DNA from 2 places in the Stenotrophomonas tuberculopleuritidis genome. Region 2 is predicted to be linked to the other one. Evidence: riboswitches for the same ligand, from Rfam matches in the RefSeq annotation. Region 2 holds a riboswitch; the other holds the start of a gene.

Region 1 (7,614 bases), 290 kb from region 2:
GTTCGGCGCCGCGGATCCGTGCCTTCTCGATCTGCTGCATCCTGAAGGTTGCGGCGTCATAGGTGATCAGGTCATCGATGCGGGTTTCATACAGGTCCAGGCCCCAATGCCAGCCCTGGCCCTGCTGCGAGATGCCGATGTTGGCGCTCTTCGAGGTCTCCGGGTCCAGCGTCGGCACGCCACTCCACGGGTCGTACAGGTCGCTGAAGGTCGGTGCCTTGAAGGCGGTGCCATAGCTGGCGTTGATGCGCAGGCCATGAACCAGCGCCATCGCCCAGCCGAGGCTGCCGGTGGCGTGATTGCCGAACTGCGCATTGTCGTCATTGCGCGCACTGGCCTGCAGCTGGTGGCGGCCGAAGCGGGCCTGGTACTGCATGAACACACCGGTGTTGCGGCGGCTTTCGACCAGATAGCCTGCGCTGCTGCCATCCAGGTTGTCCTCGCTCCAGTCGACGCCGGCGCTCAGCAGCTGGCCGTCGGCCACGCCGATGTCGGCCTGCAGCGATGCACTGTCGCGGTGCGTCTGTGCGCTGCCGTGCGCGTCGAAATCACCGCGATTGTCCGATTCGTTGTCGCTGCGGCCGACATTGGCGGTCAGCGCCAGCCGTTCGGACGGGGTGTAGCGCAGCTTGCCGGCCAGCACCTGCTGGCGCGTTTCGGAGTAGTTGTAGTAGCCGTCGTAGTGGTTCTCGCCATCGGCGCGCAGCGCGCTGCCTTCCACGCTCCACTGCGGGCTGAAGGTGTAGCCGCCGCGCAGGCTCTTGGACACGTTGCGATAGCCATCGCGGTCGGGCTCATCGGCGAAGCAGCCGGCGAACAGCGTGGCCGAGCCCCGGCAGGCGTCGATGCCATCCGAGTGCTGGTAGGCAATGTCGGCGCCGAACCAGCCGCGCTCGGTGCCGCCACCGATGCCGCCACTGGCTTCACGCAGGCCGTTGCTGCCGCCACCGAGCTGGAAGTGCGGTGCGAAGTCGCCCTGGTTGCGGCGGGTGAAGATCTGGATCACGCCGCCGATGGCATCGGCGCCGTACAGGCTGGACTGGGGGCCGCGCACGATTTCCACGCGCTCGATCTGCGCCAGCGGCAGGTCCTGGTACATCGCCAGGCCGAGGTCGGCGCTGTTGATGCGCACGCCATCCACCAGTACCACGGTGTGCGAGGAATTGGTGCCGCGCAGGAACAGCGAGCTCTGCTTGCCCAGGCCGCCGGCGTTGGTCAGGTTGATGCCGGCACGGCCCTGCAGCAGTTCCTGCAGCGAGGTCGCCTGGCTGGATTCGATCTGGGCGCGGTCGATCACCTGTGCCGGCGCGATGCTGTCCTGCAGGGCGATGGGGGTGCGGGTGGCGGTGACCAGCACCTGGTCCAGGTCGGCGGTGCCTGCATCGGCGCGGGCCAGCGCGGGCAGGGCGGCCAGCATGGCCAGTGACAACACGGAAATCTGCAGCTTCATCGGGGGGACTCCAGGTGCCGCGCACGCCCGCGCGGCGAAGGGGAGGAGTCGCAGGGACAGGCAAGCGCCGACGCGACGGCGATCGCCATGCGCGTCCAGCGCCATGCCCACCGCATCGCGACCTGAGGCTTCCGGGCCGGTCTCCGGGCTCGCCGCCAGGTGGCGCGAGGCCACCGTCCAGGCGCCTTCCCATGCCTGCGGCACAGTGGCGGGTTGCCTGGAACTGACGTGCTTACCGTTGCGGGGGCAGCGCCGGCATGGCGTGTTGCCACGCGTCACCGGCTTCCCGTTTCAACCTGCCGGCAGGGCCGCAGGTCACCTGGAAGTGCGCGCAGTCTACGGCATCACCAGCTGGTAGAGTGAGGTGGTCACCTGCTCGCCCGTTGGAAATTGGATGATGGTTGCAAAGGACCGCCTGCAGTTCCTCGATTCACTTCGGGGCTTGGCTGCCGTGTATGTCGTGTTGTTCCACGTACAGTCGATGCCGGCGCCGGCGCTGCCCGTGGCGGGCTGGTTGTTGCCGATACTGCAGCTGGGGGCCACCGGCGTCGCCCTGTTCTTCGTGATCAGCGCGTTCTCGCTGTGCTACACCCTCCCTCGCCACCAGGCCAGCGGTCGGCCGTTGCTGAGTTTCTATCTGCACCGGTTCCTGCGCATCGCTCCGCTGTTCTACGTCCTGCTGGCATTCTCTGTTTTCAGGGATGGCCGGGGCAGTCATGCCGGTCATCCCTGGGCCGAGATCGTCGCCAATGCCACCTTTACCTTCAATCTGTTCCCCGGCTGGGAGCAGGGCATCGTCTGGGCCAGCTGGGCGGTGGGCGTGGAAATGCTGTTCTATGCCATCTTCCCCGCGCTGATCCTGCTGGTGAACAACGGCCGGAGAGCGTGGATCCTGCTGTTGTGCCTGCTGGGTCTGGCAGCGTTGGCAGGCAACGGCTGGCTGGGCGCACGCGCAGCCGCATCGCTGGGGGGGTATGGCTGGCTGAGGCACGGGCCGGTGTTTGCGATGGGCCTGGTGGCCTTCCACATGCACAGCGCACTTTCGCGGTTGGCGCCGGCGCCGGCGCGGCGGTGGGGGATGGCGTTGAACATCACCGGCGCGCTGATACTGCTGCTGGTCGTGACGGGGATCGTGGGTGGATGGAGCGGCGCCGGTCAATGGCAGCTGACCGGCCTGGGCTATCTGGCGCTGTTGCTCGGCTGCTCGCAATGCCCCCCACGCTGGCTGGTCAATCGCACGACGGCCTGGCTGGGCACGGTGAGCTATTCGCTCTACCTCGGTCATCCGATCGTGATTGCCGTGCTGGGGCCGGTGTTCGGCCGCGTACTCGGCGTGACCGGTGAGGGAACAGCCGGTTATCTGGTATGTGCCGCAGTGGTCCTGGCGGTGTCGCTGCCGCTGGCCGCGCTGGGGCACCGCTGCGTTGAAGCGCCGATGATACGGCTGGGCAAGCGCATGATGGCGTCATTGTCCGTGCCTCGCGCAGGCCTTCGTTCCGGACCGGCGGAGAGTGGGCCACGCTAGAATGGTGCGCCCCGCTGCGGGGATGCTGTCTGGAAGTGAGTCGTGCCCATGATGTTGCTGCAATCGTCGACCTGTCCCACGCGCTGCGCGTGCCCGCCCCGGGGCCGCCCCATGCGCGCGGTTCCCGCGCCATGATCCTCGACCTGGTCCGTCATGCCGGCAACGGTCGTGATGAATTCCTCGATGGCCGCAGCGATCCCCCCCAGCTGGCCCGCCTGCCACAGGAGCTGGTCGAGGCCTACGCCGGCCAGCACTGGGAACGGGTGATCAGTTCGCCACGCCTGCGTTCCCTGCATACGGCAATGGCCTTGGCCACCCCGCGCGGGCTGGACGTGGAGTCGGACGAGGAGTGGGAGGAACTGGATTTCGGCGATTGGGACGGGCAGTCGCTGTTCGATCTGCCGGAGGACGCGCTGGCCGCCTTCCATGCCGATCCGCATTCGTTCCCGCCGCCCAACGGCGAAAGCTGGGGCCACTTCGAACGGCGCATCGCGCGCGCGCTGGATCGCCTGCTGGATGACGATGATCCACCGCCGACGGTGGTGGTCAGCCACGGCGGCCCGTTGCGCATGGTGCTGTCGCAGGTGTGTGGCCTGCCGATGTCGTTGTGCTGGGCGCTGCGTATCGACCACGGCACGCGTCTGCGCGTCCGGCTGGAACGCGCTGACGTCGGGCTGGTCGGTGAACTGCTGGAACTGCAGCAGCCGTGAGTGCACTCGCCGGGCGTGGCCCGGCGCTACCGGTCCGGTGCGCCCTGTGTGGCGCCGGGCCGTGCATCAGTCCTCGTCGGCGTACCCGGGCGCGCTGTCTTCGGCGTCATCGTCGGCGTCGAAGCGCTGCTCATGCACCGGGCCCGATGCCGGGCCGGCGGCTTTCAGCGGGTGTGCGGCGATGCGCGCTTCGTAGTCCTGCACGAGCGCCTCGCGCTGGGGCTCGCTGAGTTCCTGCCAATGGCAGTCCAGCAGCGCGCCTTCCAGCGAGTACAGCAGGTTCAGGCTGGGCTTGAAGCCGGCGCGCTTGACCTTGACGAATGCGCCGACCGCCCCGGTGGCGACCAGATCCTCGCGGCTGCGCAGGCCCACCTGACGCAGCCACGCCGCACTCTTGGGCCCGATGTTGCGCAGCTTGGCCGCGCTCATCCCAGGGCCTCGACGAACACACGGGCAATCGCTTCCAGACCTGCCTGGTCGTCGGCATCGAAGCGGCCGATCCGGGGGCTGTCGATGTCGAACACGCCGATCAGTTCATCACCGCGGACCAGCGGTACCACCAGCTCCGAGCGCGAGGCCGAATCACAGGCGATGTGGCCCGGGAACGCATCCACATCGTCGATGCGCTGGGTGACCCGCTGGCTGGCCGCGGCACCGCACACGCCCTTGTCCAGCGGAATGCGCACGCAGGCCGGCAGGCCCTGGAACGGGCCGACCACCAGCTCCTTGCCGTCATAGAGGTAGAAGCCCACCCAGTTCAGGTCGGGCAGGGCGTGGTAGACCAGCGCCGAGAGGTTGGCCGCATTGGCGATGCGGTCGGACTCGTCGTAGACCAGGCCACGGGCCTGTTCCAGCAGCTGGGCGTATTGTTCCGGCTTGCTGCCGGTGAGCGAGGCATTGGCGAACATGACCGCAGTCTAGCAAGCACGTGGGGCCGGCGATAATGCAGCCCCGCCATCCGCTGGAGCCGTCGATGTCCTTGCCTGCCACGCTGCCGCCTGCCCTGTTCGTCACGGGCACCGATACCGAGATCGGCAAGACCGCCGCCAGCACCGCCCTGCTGCATGCGCTGCGGCACCGTGGTCTGCGTGCGGTGGGCATGAAGCCGGTGGCCAGCGGCAGCCAGGATCTGGGCCAGGGCCTGCGCAACGAGGATGCCCTGGCGCTGCAGGCGGCCAGCTGGCCGGTGCCGGACTATGCCGACCTCAACCCCTACGCGCTGCGGCAGCCGCTGGCGCCTGAACTGGCCGCCGCCGAGGATGGCGTACGCATCGAGCTGGCACCAATCGTGGCTGCGTTCGAGCGCCTGCGGGCGCAGGCCGATGTGGTGGTGGTGGAAGGCGTTGGAGGATGGCTGGCGCCACTGTCGGCGCAGCTGGATCAGCTCGACCTGGTGCGCGCCCTGCGGCTGCCGGTGGTGCTGGTGGTCGGCATGCGGCTGGGCTGCGTCAACCACGCCCGGCTGACCCTGCAGGCACTGCAGGCCGCTGGCGTGGCCTGCGCGGGGTGGATCGGCAACCACGTCGATCCGGCGATGCAGCGCCAGGATGAGAACTTCGCCACGCTGCAGCAGCGCCTGCCGATGCCGTGCTGGGGCCGGCTGCCGCATCTGCCGGGTGCCAGGGGCGAAGCGCTGGGCGCGCATCTGCACAGCACGTGATGGTTGCGCCGGGCCATGCCCGGCGAGCGCGCAGCGCGGCGCCCGGGGAAGCCCACAGGCAGGGCCCGGCACTGCCGCTCCATCAGCGCGCTGCCAGTTCCCGCGCGATCGCGCCCAGGCGCTCCACCGCGCTGACGAAGCGCGCGTCCAGGGCCTGGCAGCACGACAGCCGCAGGCAGTGCCGGTAACGCGCGCCGCGCGAATACACCTGCCCAGGCATGAACACGATGTCCTCCTGCAGGGCCCGCTCGAACAGCTCGCGGGTATCCACGCCCGGCAGCTCGAGCCACAGCAGGAAGCCGCCCTGCGGCTCGGTCGCGCAGGTTCCCGCCGGGAAATGCTCGGCCACCAGCTGGCGCAGGCGGCCGACCTGCTCGCGGTACAGCCGGCGCATCCGATGCAGGTGGTGTTCGTAGCTGCCCGCTTCCAGATAGGCGGCGACCGCATCGCCGAGCAGCTGCGGCTCGCCACCGGTGGACTGGAACTTGAGCAGGGCGATGCGCTCGGCGAAGCGGCCGCCATCGAGCCAGCCGATCCGGTAGTCCGGCGCCAGGGTCTTGGAGAAACCGCCCACCACCATCACCCAGCCATCGCGGTCGAAGGCTTTCAGCAAAGGTGCCGGCGGTTCACTGAACTGCAGCTCGGCATACACCGCATCTTCGATGAGCGGCAGCTGGCGCGCGTTGACCAGCTCGGCCAGCCGTCGCTTGGCGTCGACCGGCATGGTGCAGCCCAGCGGGTTGTGCACGGTCGGCATCACCACCAGCGCGGCCAGCGGCGTGTGCTCCAGCAGCGCGTCCAGCGCATCCACGTCCAGACCGTGCTGCGGGTGGGTGGGCAGCTCGATCGGTTGCAGGCCGAGGGTACTCAGCAAGGGATACAGGTTGAAGTACGAGGGCGCTTCAATGCCGACCGCATCACCGGGCCGGGTCACCGCACGCAGTGCCAGCTGCAGCGCCTCCATGGCGCCGTGGGTCAGCAGCAGCCGATCGGCGTGGGTGTGCAGGCCCAGCCGTGGGCCGCGCCGCACGATCTGCGCCAGCAGGCGTGGCGAGCCGTTCGGGCGCGCATAGGTTTCCACCGTCTGCAGGCCATGCCGCAACACCTGTGCGGTGTGCCGGGCCAGCTGCGCACCAGGATAGAACTGGCGTCCGCGCGGCCCGGCAAAGGCCAGGTCGATGACCCCCGGGCGCCGCTGCGCTTCCAGCACGCGTGCCATCAGGGCCTGCTGCAGCGGCGCGGTGGGCGCCGACGGTGCATCGCGCAGCGACCGCTGCGGGGCCGACAGTCGCGGCGCGACTTCGAACCCGGCCTTGGGCCGTGGAATGACCAGGCCGGCGTCTTCCAGCTGGCGATACGCCGCGATCACGGTGTTCAGGCTGAGCTGCCGCTGCGAGGCCATCTGCCGCAGCGAGGGCAGGCGGCTGCCGACTGGAAGGCGCCCGCCATGGATGGCTTCAGCCAGCTCATCGGACAGCCGCTGGTAGCGGGGAGGAATCATCGAGGTGCTGTCTTCTGTATCCATCGAACTGGCCCGCGCCTGATGCTGTACCCATGATGCTGGCGAGCCTAGCATGGGTCTGTCGGGCGGACCTGATCGGGGCCGTATCGATACTTCCCATGCGCACGGCCCAGTGGCCGTGCGTCTTTTTTTGCATGGGCCCGCCGGGCATGGCCCGGCGCTACCCGACCGGTTCAGCGCATCGGCACCAGCGCCGCATCGCGCCGGTAGAGCGCCGGGAACTGCCGGCCCAGTGCCGCCAGCTTCGGTGCGTCGTAGTAGCGGATGTAGGCTGCCTGCGGGTAGTTGGCCATGTAGTTCTGGTGGTAGCTTTCGGCCGGGTAGAAGCGCTGGCCGCTGGCCACCTGGGTCACGATCGGTGCCCGGTAGCTGCCGGCCTGGCGCAGCTGCTCGATGTACGCGCGGCTGGCTGCCTGCTGGCGCGGGTCGTCGCTGAAGATCGCCGACCGGTACTGGCTGCCGTGGTCGGGGCCCTGGCGGTTGAGCTGGGTCGGGTCGTGCACCACCGAGAAGAACACCTGCATCAATTGCCCGTAGCTCACCTGGCGCGGGTCGTAGTCCACCTTGACTGCTTCGGCATGGCCGGTACGGCCGCTGGCAACGCGCTCGTAACGGGCGTCGGCGGCGCTGCCGCCCACGTAGCCGGACACCGCGTTGCTGACCCCTTTGACGTGCTGGAACACACCCTGCACGCCCCAGAAGCAGCCGCCGGCAAACACCACGCTGGCGTGCGTGGCGTCATCGCCG
Region 2 (7,614 bases):
CCGGCCATCGGTGGGGAAGCGGTGCAGCAGGCCACGGTGGCACGCCAGCTCCGCCGGTTGCTGTGGCGTCCCGTGCGCCTGCAGATAGGCCGGGGATGCGCAGAACACGAACGGGATGCGCGCCAGCTGCCGTGCCACGACGCCGTCTTCCAGCTGTGCACCGATACGGATGCTGGCGTCGACCGTTTCCGGGCCATGCTGCACGGCCCGGTCGGTCAGCCGCAGTTCCAGCTGCAGTTGCGGGTGGCGCTGCTGCAGCGCGGGCAGCAACGGCGCCAGCACGTGCCGGCCAAACGCCCGGCTGCTGGCGATGCGCAGCGGCCCGGCCGGCTCGATGTCACCGGAAGTGACCATCGCCTGCGCACGCGCCAGGTCAGCTTCGATGTGGCGCACCTGGGCCAGGTACAGCGTGCCGGCTTCGCTGAGTGCCAGCTGCCGCGTGCTGCGGTTCAGCAGGCGCACCCCCAGGTGGGCTTCCAGCCGGTTGATGTTCTGGCCGACCGCGGTGGCACTGATGCCAAGGGTACGGGCCGCAGCGGCAATGCTGCCGGTCTCTGCGGTGCGGGTGAAGCTGCGGATGAGCTGCAACAGGTTCATGACCGACCAGCTTGCCATGCGGAAGCGCAAGTATCGCTTGGGTCTGTCCGAAGCGATTCGGTTGCAATGGTGACCATCGGCCACCGTGCCGCGGCGCTGCCCTACACTCGGGCGATGCGCCCCGATTCCATCCTCACCCTGTCCTGTCCCGACCGCACCGGCATCGTCTACCGCGTGTCCGGCCTGCTGTTCGACCATGGCTGCAACATCCTCGACGCCCAGCAGTTCGGCGACGAGGACAGCGGCCGCTTCTTCCTGCGCGTGCACTTCGACCGTGATGCCGGCCTGGCGCTGGACACCGTGCATGCGGCAATGGCCGCGCTGGCCGCCGATTTCGGCATGGACTGGCAGCTGCATGACGGCCGGCGCCGGGCGCGCCTGCTGGTACTGGTCAGCAAGCAGGGGCACTGCCTGAACGACCTGCTGTTCCGCGCCCACAGCGGGCAGCTGAAGGTGGACATCGCGGCGGTGGTATCCAATCACAGCGACTTCGCGGCATTGGCCGCGTCCTACCAGGTGCCGTTCCACCACCTGCCGGTAGATGCGGCAACGCGCGTGGCGCAGGAACAGCAGATCATCGATCTGGTCGAGCGCGAACGCATCGACCTGGTGGTGCTGGCGCGCTACATGCAGATCCTGTCGCCGACGTTGTGCCGCGCCCTGGCGGGACGGGCGATCAACATCCACCACAGCTTCCTGCCCAGCTTCAAGGGCGCGCAGCCGTACCACCAGGCGCACGCGCGTGGGGTCAAGATCATCGGCGCCACGGCACACTACGTCACCGAGGATCTGGACGAAGGCCCGATCATCGAGCAGGACGTGGCCCGTGTGGACCACGCGATGGGCCCGCGCGAACTGGTGCGGCTGGGCAGCGATACCGAATCGCAGGTGCTGGCGCGCGCGGTACGCCGGCATGTGGAGCACCGGATCCTGCTCAACGGACACCGCACGGTGGTGTTCAGGTAACGCGGGCAGTACCGGGGATTGAACAGGGGATGTGCCCAGGATGCCCACGCTGCTGCTCCAAGGGCCTGGGGCAGGTCGAGCGCACGCCATCAATATGTTCCATCAGTCCTTTGAGAATGGACGACCACATCGGATCGAGCACAAAATCCACCCCTTCACGCCGGGCGAGCTTCGCGGCCGGTACGAAGTCGGCGTCGCCGGCCATCAGAATGATCTGGCGCACCTGGCGCTTGAGTGCGAGTGAGGAAATGTCGATGCCGATGCGCATATCCACGCCCTTCTGCCGCACATTGGGCTGCAGCTCATCGGCTTGAAGATCGCCGAACGCTCGCTTGCCCTTGAGGAGGTCGTCGAAGGTTCGTGATCCGGTCGTCCACGAACTGAAGTCGGTGAGGTGGCCAAGACGCAGGGCCACTTTGCGCTTCTGCTTCAATGCCTCATGCAGGCTGGATCTGAAAAGTGCTTCGTCGGATCGCGAGTAGTCGATACACAGGCCGGAAATCGGGTTGTGCATCTTCTTGCGCAGCGGTGGGCAGTCGTAGAAAAAGATGCGATAGAGATCCCGTCGATCGCCACTTGAATGCTTGAGATGGGCGATGGCCCATCGATGGGCGACTTCGGCGGCGCGTTGAGCGTTGTAGGCGCTGTGGGGCTCGATGCGACGAAAGCGTTTGATGAAGTAGCCGCCATCAATGAGAACTGCCGTCGGCATACCGTTGCCCTCCTGGCTTCATCCAATGAAAAGCCCCCGGTTCGGCCGTCCCGCGATCTGTTGGGGGGCGTACTTGGAGGGCTGGATGGCTTCGATTCTGCCGGGTTCGAATCAGGCACACAAGCGGCAGAGGCGACACGCCGCCTACAGGATCGCGATCTTCGCCTTGGCCAGCGCCTCGCGCACCATCCCGTCATTGGCCTCGGTCACCGGCCGCGTCAGTTCCCACAGGAACGTCACCCGGAACCCGGATTTCACCGCGTCCTGTGCGCTCCACAGCACGCAGTAGTCGCGCGCCAGGCCGCACACATGCACTTCGCGGATACCGCGCTCGTGCAGCCAGCCGGCCAGGCCGGTCGCCGGACGGGTGCCATCGGGGCCATGGTTCTCGCGGAACGCGCTGTACGAATCCACCTGCTGGCGGGTGCCCTTGCGCAGGATCAGGTCGGCCACGGTCCAGTCCACGCCCGGGTGCAGCACGGCACCGTCGCTGCCCTGCACGCAGTGGTCCGGCCACAGGGTCTGCGGCTGTGCGTGCAGCAGGATGGCTTCGAACGGCAGGTGCCCCGGATGCTGGCTGGCGAACGAGGCGTGGTCGGCCGGGTGCCAGTCCTGGGTGGCCACCACCGTGCGGTAGCGGCGCTCGGCCAGCAGGCGGGCGATCGGTGCCACCAGGGCGTCGCCCTGGTCACAGGCCAGCGCGCCGCCGGGCATGAAGTCCGGCTGCAGGTCGATCACCAGCAGGGCGATGTCGGCGGGCAGGGCGGTCATGGCAGGTCCGTACAACGGAAGAGGGGCGACCAGCGTGGCCGCCCCTCGCACGGACGTCAATCGCCGCCGGGCGCGTCGTTGTCCTGGCCGTAATACAGCAGGCCGATCTGGATGCGTGGGCGGCCCGTCTCGCGGCGGTGGCGGTTGGCGTCGCGCAGCGAGTACACACAGCCGCAGTACTCCTGCTGGTAGAACTGCTCGCGCTTGCTGATCTCGATCATGCGGCTGGCACCGCCGCCCTTGCGCCAGTTGTAGTCCCAGTACTGCAGGCCCTCATAGCGCGAAGCGGCGCGGACACCGCACTCGTTGATCTGCGCCATGTTCTTCCAGCGCGAAATGCCCAGCGACGAGCTGATGGTGTCGTAGCCGTGCTCATGCGCATACAGCGCGGTGCGCTCGAAGCGCATGTCAAAGCACATCGTGCAGCGGATGCCGCGCTCGGGTTCGTTCTCCATGCCGCGCGCGCGGCTGAACCAGTTGTCGGTGTCGTAGTCGCAGTCGATGAAGGGAATGCCGTGCTGCTCGGCGAAGCGGATGTTCTCCTGCTTGCGCAGCTCGTACTCCTTCACCGGGTGGATGTTGGGGTTGTAGAAGAAGATCGCGTAGTCGATCCCGGAGGCGGTGATCGCCTCCATGACTTCGCCCGAACACGGTGCGCAGCAGGAATGCAGCAGCAGGCGCTGGCCGTTGTCGGGCAGGGTCAGGGTGGGGCGCTGGAGTTCGGTCATCGTTCAGTACCGCACGGGCCGCCGGCAACGGCGGCGGCCCGTGCATCGGATTGCGGGAAAGAATCAGGCGACGCGGGCGTCTTCGTGTTCGCTGCGCAGCTCCACTGCGGCGGCGACCAGCGCCTGCAGCGCCGCGCGGGTTTCGGGCCAACCGCGGGTCTTCAGCCCGCAATCCGGGTTCACCCACAGCTGTTCCGGCTTCAGCACGGCCAGCGCCCGGCGCAGCAGGTCAACCATCTCGGCCTTGTCCGGCACCCGCGGCGAGTGGATGTCATACACGCCCGGGCCGATCTCGTTGGGATAGTTGAACTTCACGAACGCGTCCAGCAGTTCCATGCGCGAGCGCGAGGTCTCGATCGAGATCACGTCGGCGTCCATCGCGGCGACCGAGTGGATGATGTCGTTGAACTCGGAGTAGCACATGTGGGTATGGATCTGGGTGGCATCGCGCACGCCGCTGGTGCTGATGCGGAATGATTCCACCGCCCAGTCCAGATAGGCGCGCCACTGCGCGCGTCGCAGCGGCAGGCCTTCGCGGATCGCCGGTTCGTCCACCTGGATCACGCCGATGCCGGCCGCCTCCAGATCGTGTACTTCATCGCGCAGCGCCAGCGCGATCTGCCGGCAGGTGACATCGCGTTCCTGGTCATCGCGCACGAATGACCACTGCAGCACGGTCACCGGACCGGTCAGCATGCCCTTCATCGGCTTGTCGGTGAGCGATTGTGCGTAGCTGGACCAGCGCACGGTCATCGGCTGCGGACGGCTGACATCGCCGAAGATGACCGGCGGCTTCACGCAACGCGAGCCATAGCTCTGCACCCAGCCATTGCCGGTGAACGCAAAGCCCTGCAGCTGCTCGCCGAAATACTCCACCATGTCGTTGCGCTCGAACTCACCGTGCACCAGTACGTCCAGGCCGAGCTCTTCCTGCACGCGCACGGCTTGCGCGGTCTGTTGTTCCAGGAACGCCTCGTACTCGGCCAGGCCGAGCTTGCCGGACTTGAACCGGGCACGTGCCTCGCGCACCTCCAGGGTCTGCGGGAACGAGCCGATCGTGGTGGTCGGCAGCAGCGGCAGCTGCAGCGCGGCGTGCTGCGCGGTGCGGCGCTGCGGGTAGGCGCTGTGGCGCTGGGCATCGGCGGCGGTGAGCGCCTCCAGGCGCGCGGCCACGGCCGGGTTGTGCACGCGCGGCGAACGGCGGCGGCCCTCCAGCGCGGCGCGGTTGGCGGCCAGCCCGGCATCGGCGCTGGCCTTGCCGTCCAGCGCATCGGCCAGCAGGCGCAGTTCCTGCAGCTTCTGGGTCGAGAACGCCAGCCAGCCCTTCAGTTCGTCATCCAGCTTCTTCTCCAGCGACAGGTCGACCGGACTGTGCAGCAGCGAACACGACGGTGCCAGCCACAGCTTGTCGGCACCCCGGTTGACGTGGGCGAAGCGGGCCAGGATCAGGGCGTTGTCCAGGTGCGTGCGCCAGATGTTGCGGCCGTTGACCAGGCCGGCAGACAGCACGCGCTCGGCCGGCAGGACCTTCAGCAGTGCATCCAGCTGTTCCGGTGCGCGTACCAGGTCCACGTGCAGGCCATCCACCGGCAGCCGCGCCGCCAGGCCGAGGTTGTCGTCCAGCGCACCAAAGTAGGTGGCGACCAGCAGCTTCGGGCGCTTCGCCGCGGCCAGCGCCGCATAGGCCCGTTCAAAGGCGGCGTGCGCATCGGGGCCCAGGTCCTGCACCAGCAGCGGCTCATCCAGCTGCACCCAGTCGGCACCGGCATCGGCCAGCTGGCCGAGCAGCTGCACGTAGGCCGGCAGCAGTGCGTCCAGCAGGGCCAGTGCGTTGCTGCCGTCGGTAGTCTTGGACAGCAGCAGGAAGCTGACCGGCCCCAGCAGCACCGGGCGGGTATGGATGCCCAGCGCCCTGGCTTCGTTGAACTCGGCCAGCGGCTTGTCGCCCCGCAGCGTGAACGCCTGGCCGGCATGCAGTTCCGGCACCAGATAGTGATAGTTGGTGTCGAACCACTTGGTCATTTCCAGCGCGCGCAGGTCGGTGCCATCGCGCTGCAGCCCGCGCGCGGTGGCGAAGTAGGCGGCCAGCGGATCGCGCGCCGCCAGCGCACGGTAACGTTCGGGAATGGCATCGAACAGCCAGGCGGTATCCAGTACCTGGTCATACAGGCTGAAATCGTTGCTCGGCGGCACATCCACACCGGCCTCGATCTGCAGCTGCCAGTGCCGCGCGCGCAGTGCGGCGGCGGTGGCCAGCAGGGTGGCGGCATCGTCATCGCCGGCCCAGTGGCGTTCGAGCGCCCGCTTCAGTTCGCGCTTGGCGCCGATGCGGGGGAAGCCCAGGTTGGTAACAGTGGTCATTGCAGCGTGTCCTCATTGCGTATCGGCATTGAGGAACGAAGGAACTGCAGGGCGACGCGTACCGTTGCCGGTCCACGGGCGCCTTGCCAGCGACCTTCGCCCCCGCGGGCGAACCGGATGCCGTGAAAAGGGCGCACGTGACCACGCATCCCGCTCAGGCAGGACGTCGCTGGTCCCGGCAACCCTCCCCGCGGAGAGTCCAGGTCGAGTCAGGGGACGGTCGTGTCCCCCGGCCGGGGCCGGTATTCGGGCTGATGGACACGGGCCGTGCGGCCCACCTAGTACCTGCCGCTTCCCAGGCGCATGCCCAGTGCTGTTGGCAGGATTCGTTTCCATTCACCGCTGCGGGGCAGCTCCGGAATGGGCGCGCGACGCGCCTTCACCGGATTCCCGTTTAAATCCATCCCTTCATTCGCATGAAGAGATGGATACCTTCGGCGTGCACAAGGTAGGCCGGTTGGCGGCAATGGTCAAGGGGCGGCAGCCAGCAGCAGAGGACCCGGCGCGGCGTGCATCGCCGGCCGGGCCCGGGGCGTGGCGGTCTCAGTGCTGGGCCGCGGCGCGCGCGCGGATGTCATCCAGGCGCTGGTCGTGCAGGAGGCGGCCGTTTTCCCACACGGTCACCATCGCATCTTCGCAGCCGGGCGGCAGGCGCTCATCACCGTCGGCGGGCAGCGGCACCGTGTGCAGGCTGCCATCGGCGACCCGCCGCAGCAGGCGCATGCGGCCACGCTTGCTGGTCTTGCCGGCATCGGTGACCGGATCCTTGTAGACATCGGCCCACTGGCCATCGATGCGGGCCGCCGAACACTTCAGCGCGAACTTCTGGGTATCCCGGTCCAGCCGCTGCAGCAGGGCGCCACCCATGCCGAAGGCCACGTTGTCGGCCGAATAGCCGTCTCCGGTCGTTCGCTGCAGGATCGCGCGGATCGTGCCGGGGTTGATGCCATCCCCCTGGATCACGCGCACGTGGTTGAGTACGCGGTAGCCCTTGGCATTGAGCGTGTGCCCAAAGGCCTCGTCCAGCCTGCGCAGGCTTTCGGCAACGATCTCCACCGGATCACCCGAATCCGGGCGGATCACCAGTGTCGCACCCGAGGCCACCACTTCATCGCGCAACGTCGTGCCCCAGTGCTCGCTGATGGCGCGGAAGATGTCGTAGCTGTCCGACACCACTGCGACGATCGCGCCTGGCTTGCCGAACTGGCGCAGCATGTTGCGGTACGCCTCCACTTCCCGCTCGCGGCCCCAGCTGGTGATGGTGCTGTGCTCGGCAGCGGGAATGGAATAACCCGCCATCGGCGCGTGGTAGTGCGCGCGGGCCAGGCACAGCGCCGACACGGTATCGGTACCGAGGAAACTGACCAGGTGCGCGGCACCGCCCAGTGCGGCCGATTCCAGGCTGGATACGCCGCGCGCGCCGAAGTCGTGCAGCTTGAACGGCAGCTGCCCCTGCGGGTCGTCGCTGGTCTGCTGCAG

Evidence for each region. Region 2 has a riboswitch for cobalamin ahead of metE (5-methyltetrahydropteroyltriglutamate--homocysteine S-methyltransferase). Riboswitches for the same ligand answer to the same signal wherever they lie in the genome.
Region 1: linked by a shared signal. The riboswitch ahead of btuB (TonB-dependent vitamin B12 receptor) and the one ahead of metE (5-methyltetrahydropteroyltriglutamate--homocysteine S-methyltransferase) in region 2 are both predicted to bind cobalamin.

What each region holds. Positions count from the first base shown of each region.
Region 1 covers NZ_CP130831.1:556,530-564,143, forward strand. The annotation lists gene btuB (TonB-dependent vitamin B12 receptor) at 1-1,450, opposite strand, end outside; cobalamin riboswitch at 1,568-1,788, opposite strand; gene Q5Z10_RS02565 (acyltransferase family protein) at 1,815-2,975, shown strand; gene Q5Z10_RS02570 (histidine phosphatase family protein) at 3,107-3,685, shown strand; gene Q5Z10_RS02575 (TfoX/Sxy family protein) at 3,752-4,114, opposite strand; gene msrC (free L-methionine (R)-S-oxide reductase MsrC) at 4,111-4,593, opposite strand; gene bioD (dethiobiotin synthase) at 4,659-5,345, shown strand; gene Q5Z10_RS02590 (aminotransferase-like domain-containing protein) at 5,428-6,870, opposite strand; gene msrA (peptide-methionine (S)-S-oxide reductase MsrA) at 7,041-7,614, opposite strand, start outside.
Region 2 covers NZ_CP130831.1:268,841-276,454, forward strand. The annotation lists gene Q5Z10_RS01160 (LysR family transcriptional regulator) at 1-597, opposite strand, end outside; gene purU (formyltetrahydrofolate deformylase) at 712-1,563, shown strand; gene Q5Z10_RS01170 (NYN domain-containing protein) at 1,556-2,275, opposite strand; gene pncA (bifunctional nicotinamidase/pyrazinamidase) at 2,420-3,046, opposite strand; gene Q5Z10_RS01180 (epoxyqueuosine reductase QueH) at 3,103-3,774, opposite strand; gene metE (5-methyltetrahydropteroyltriglutamate--homocysteine S-methyltransferase) at 3,838-6,135, opposite strand; cobalamin riboswitch at 6,356-6,587, opposite strand; gene Q5Z10_RS01190 (nicotinate phosphoribosyltransferase) at 6,679-7,614, opposite strand, start outside.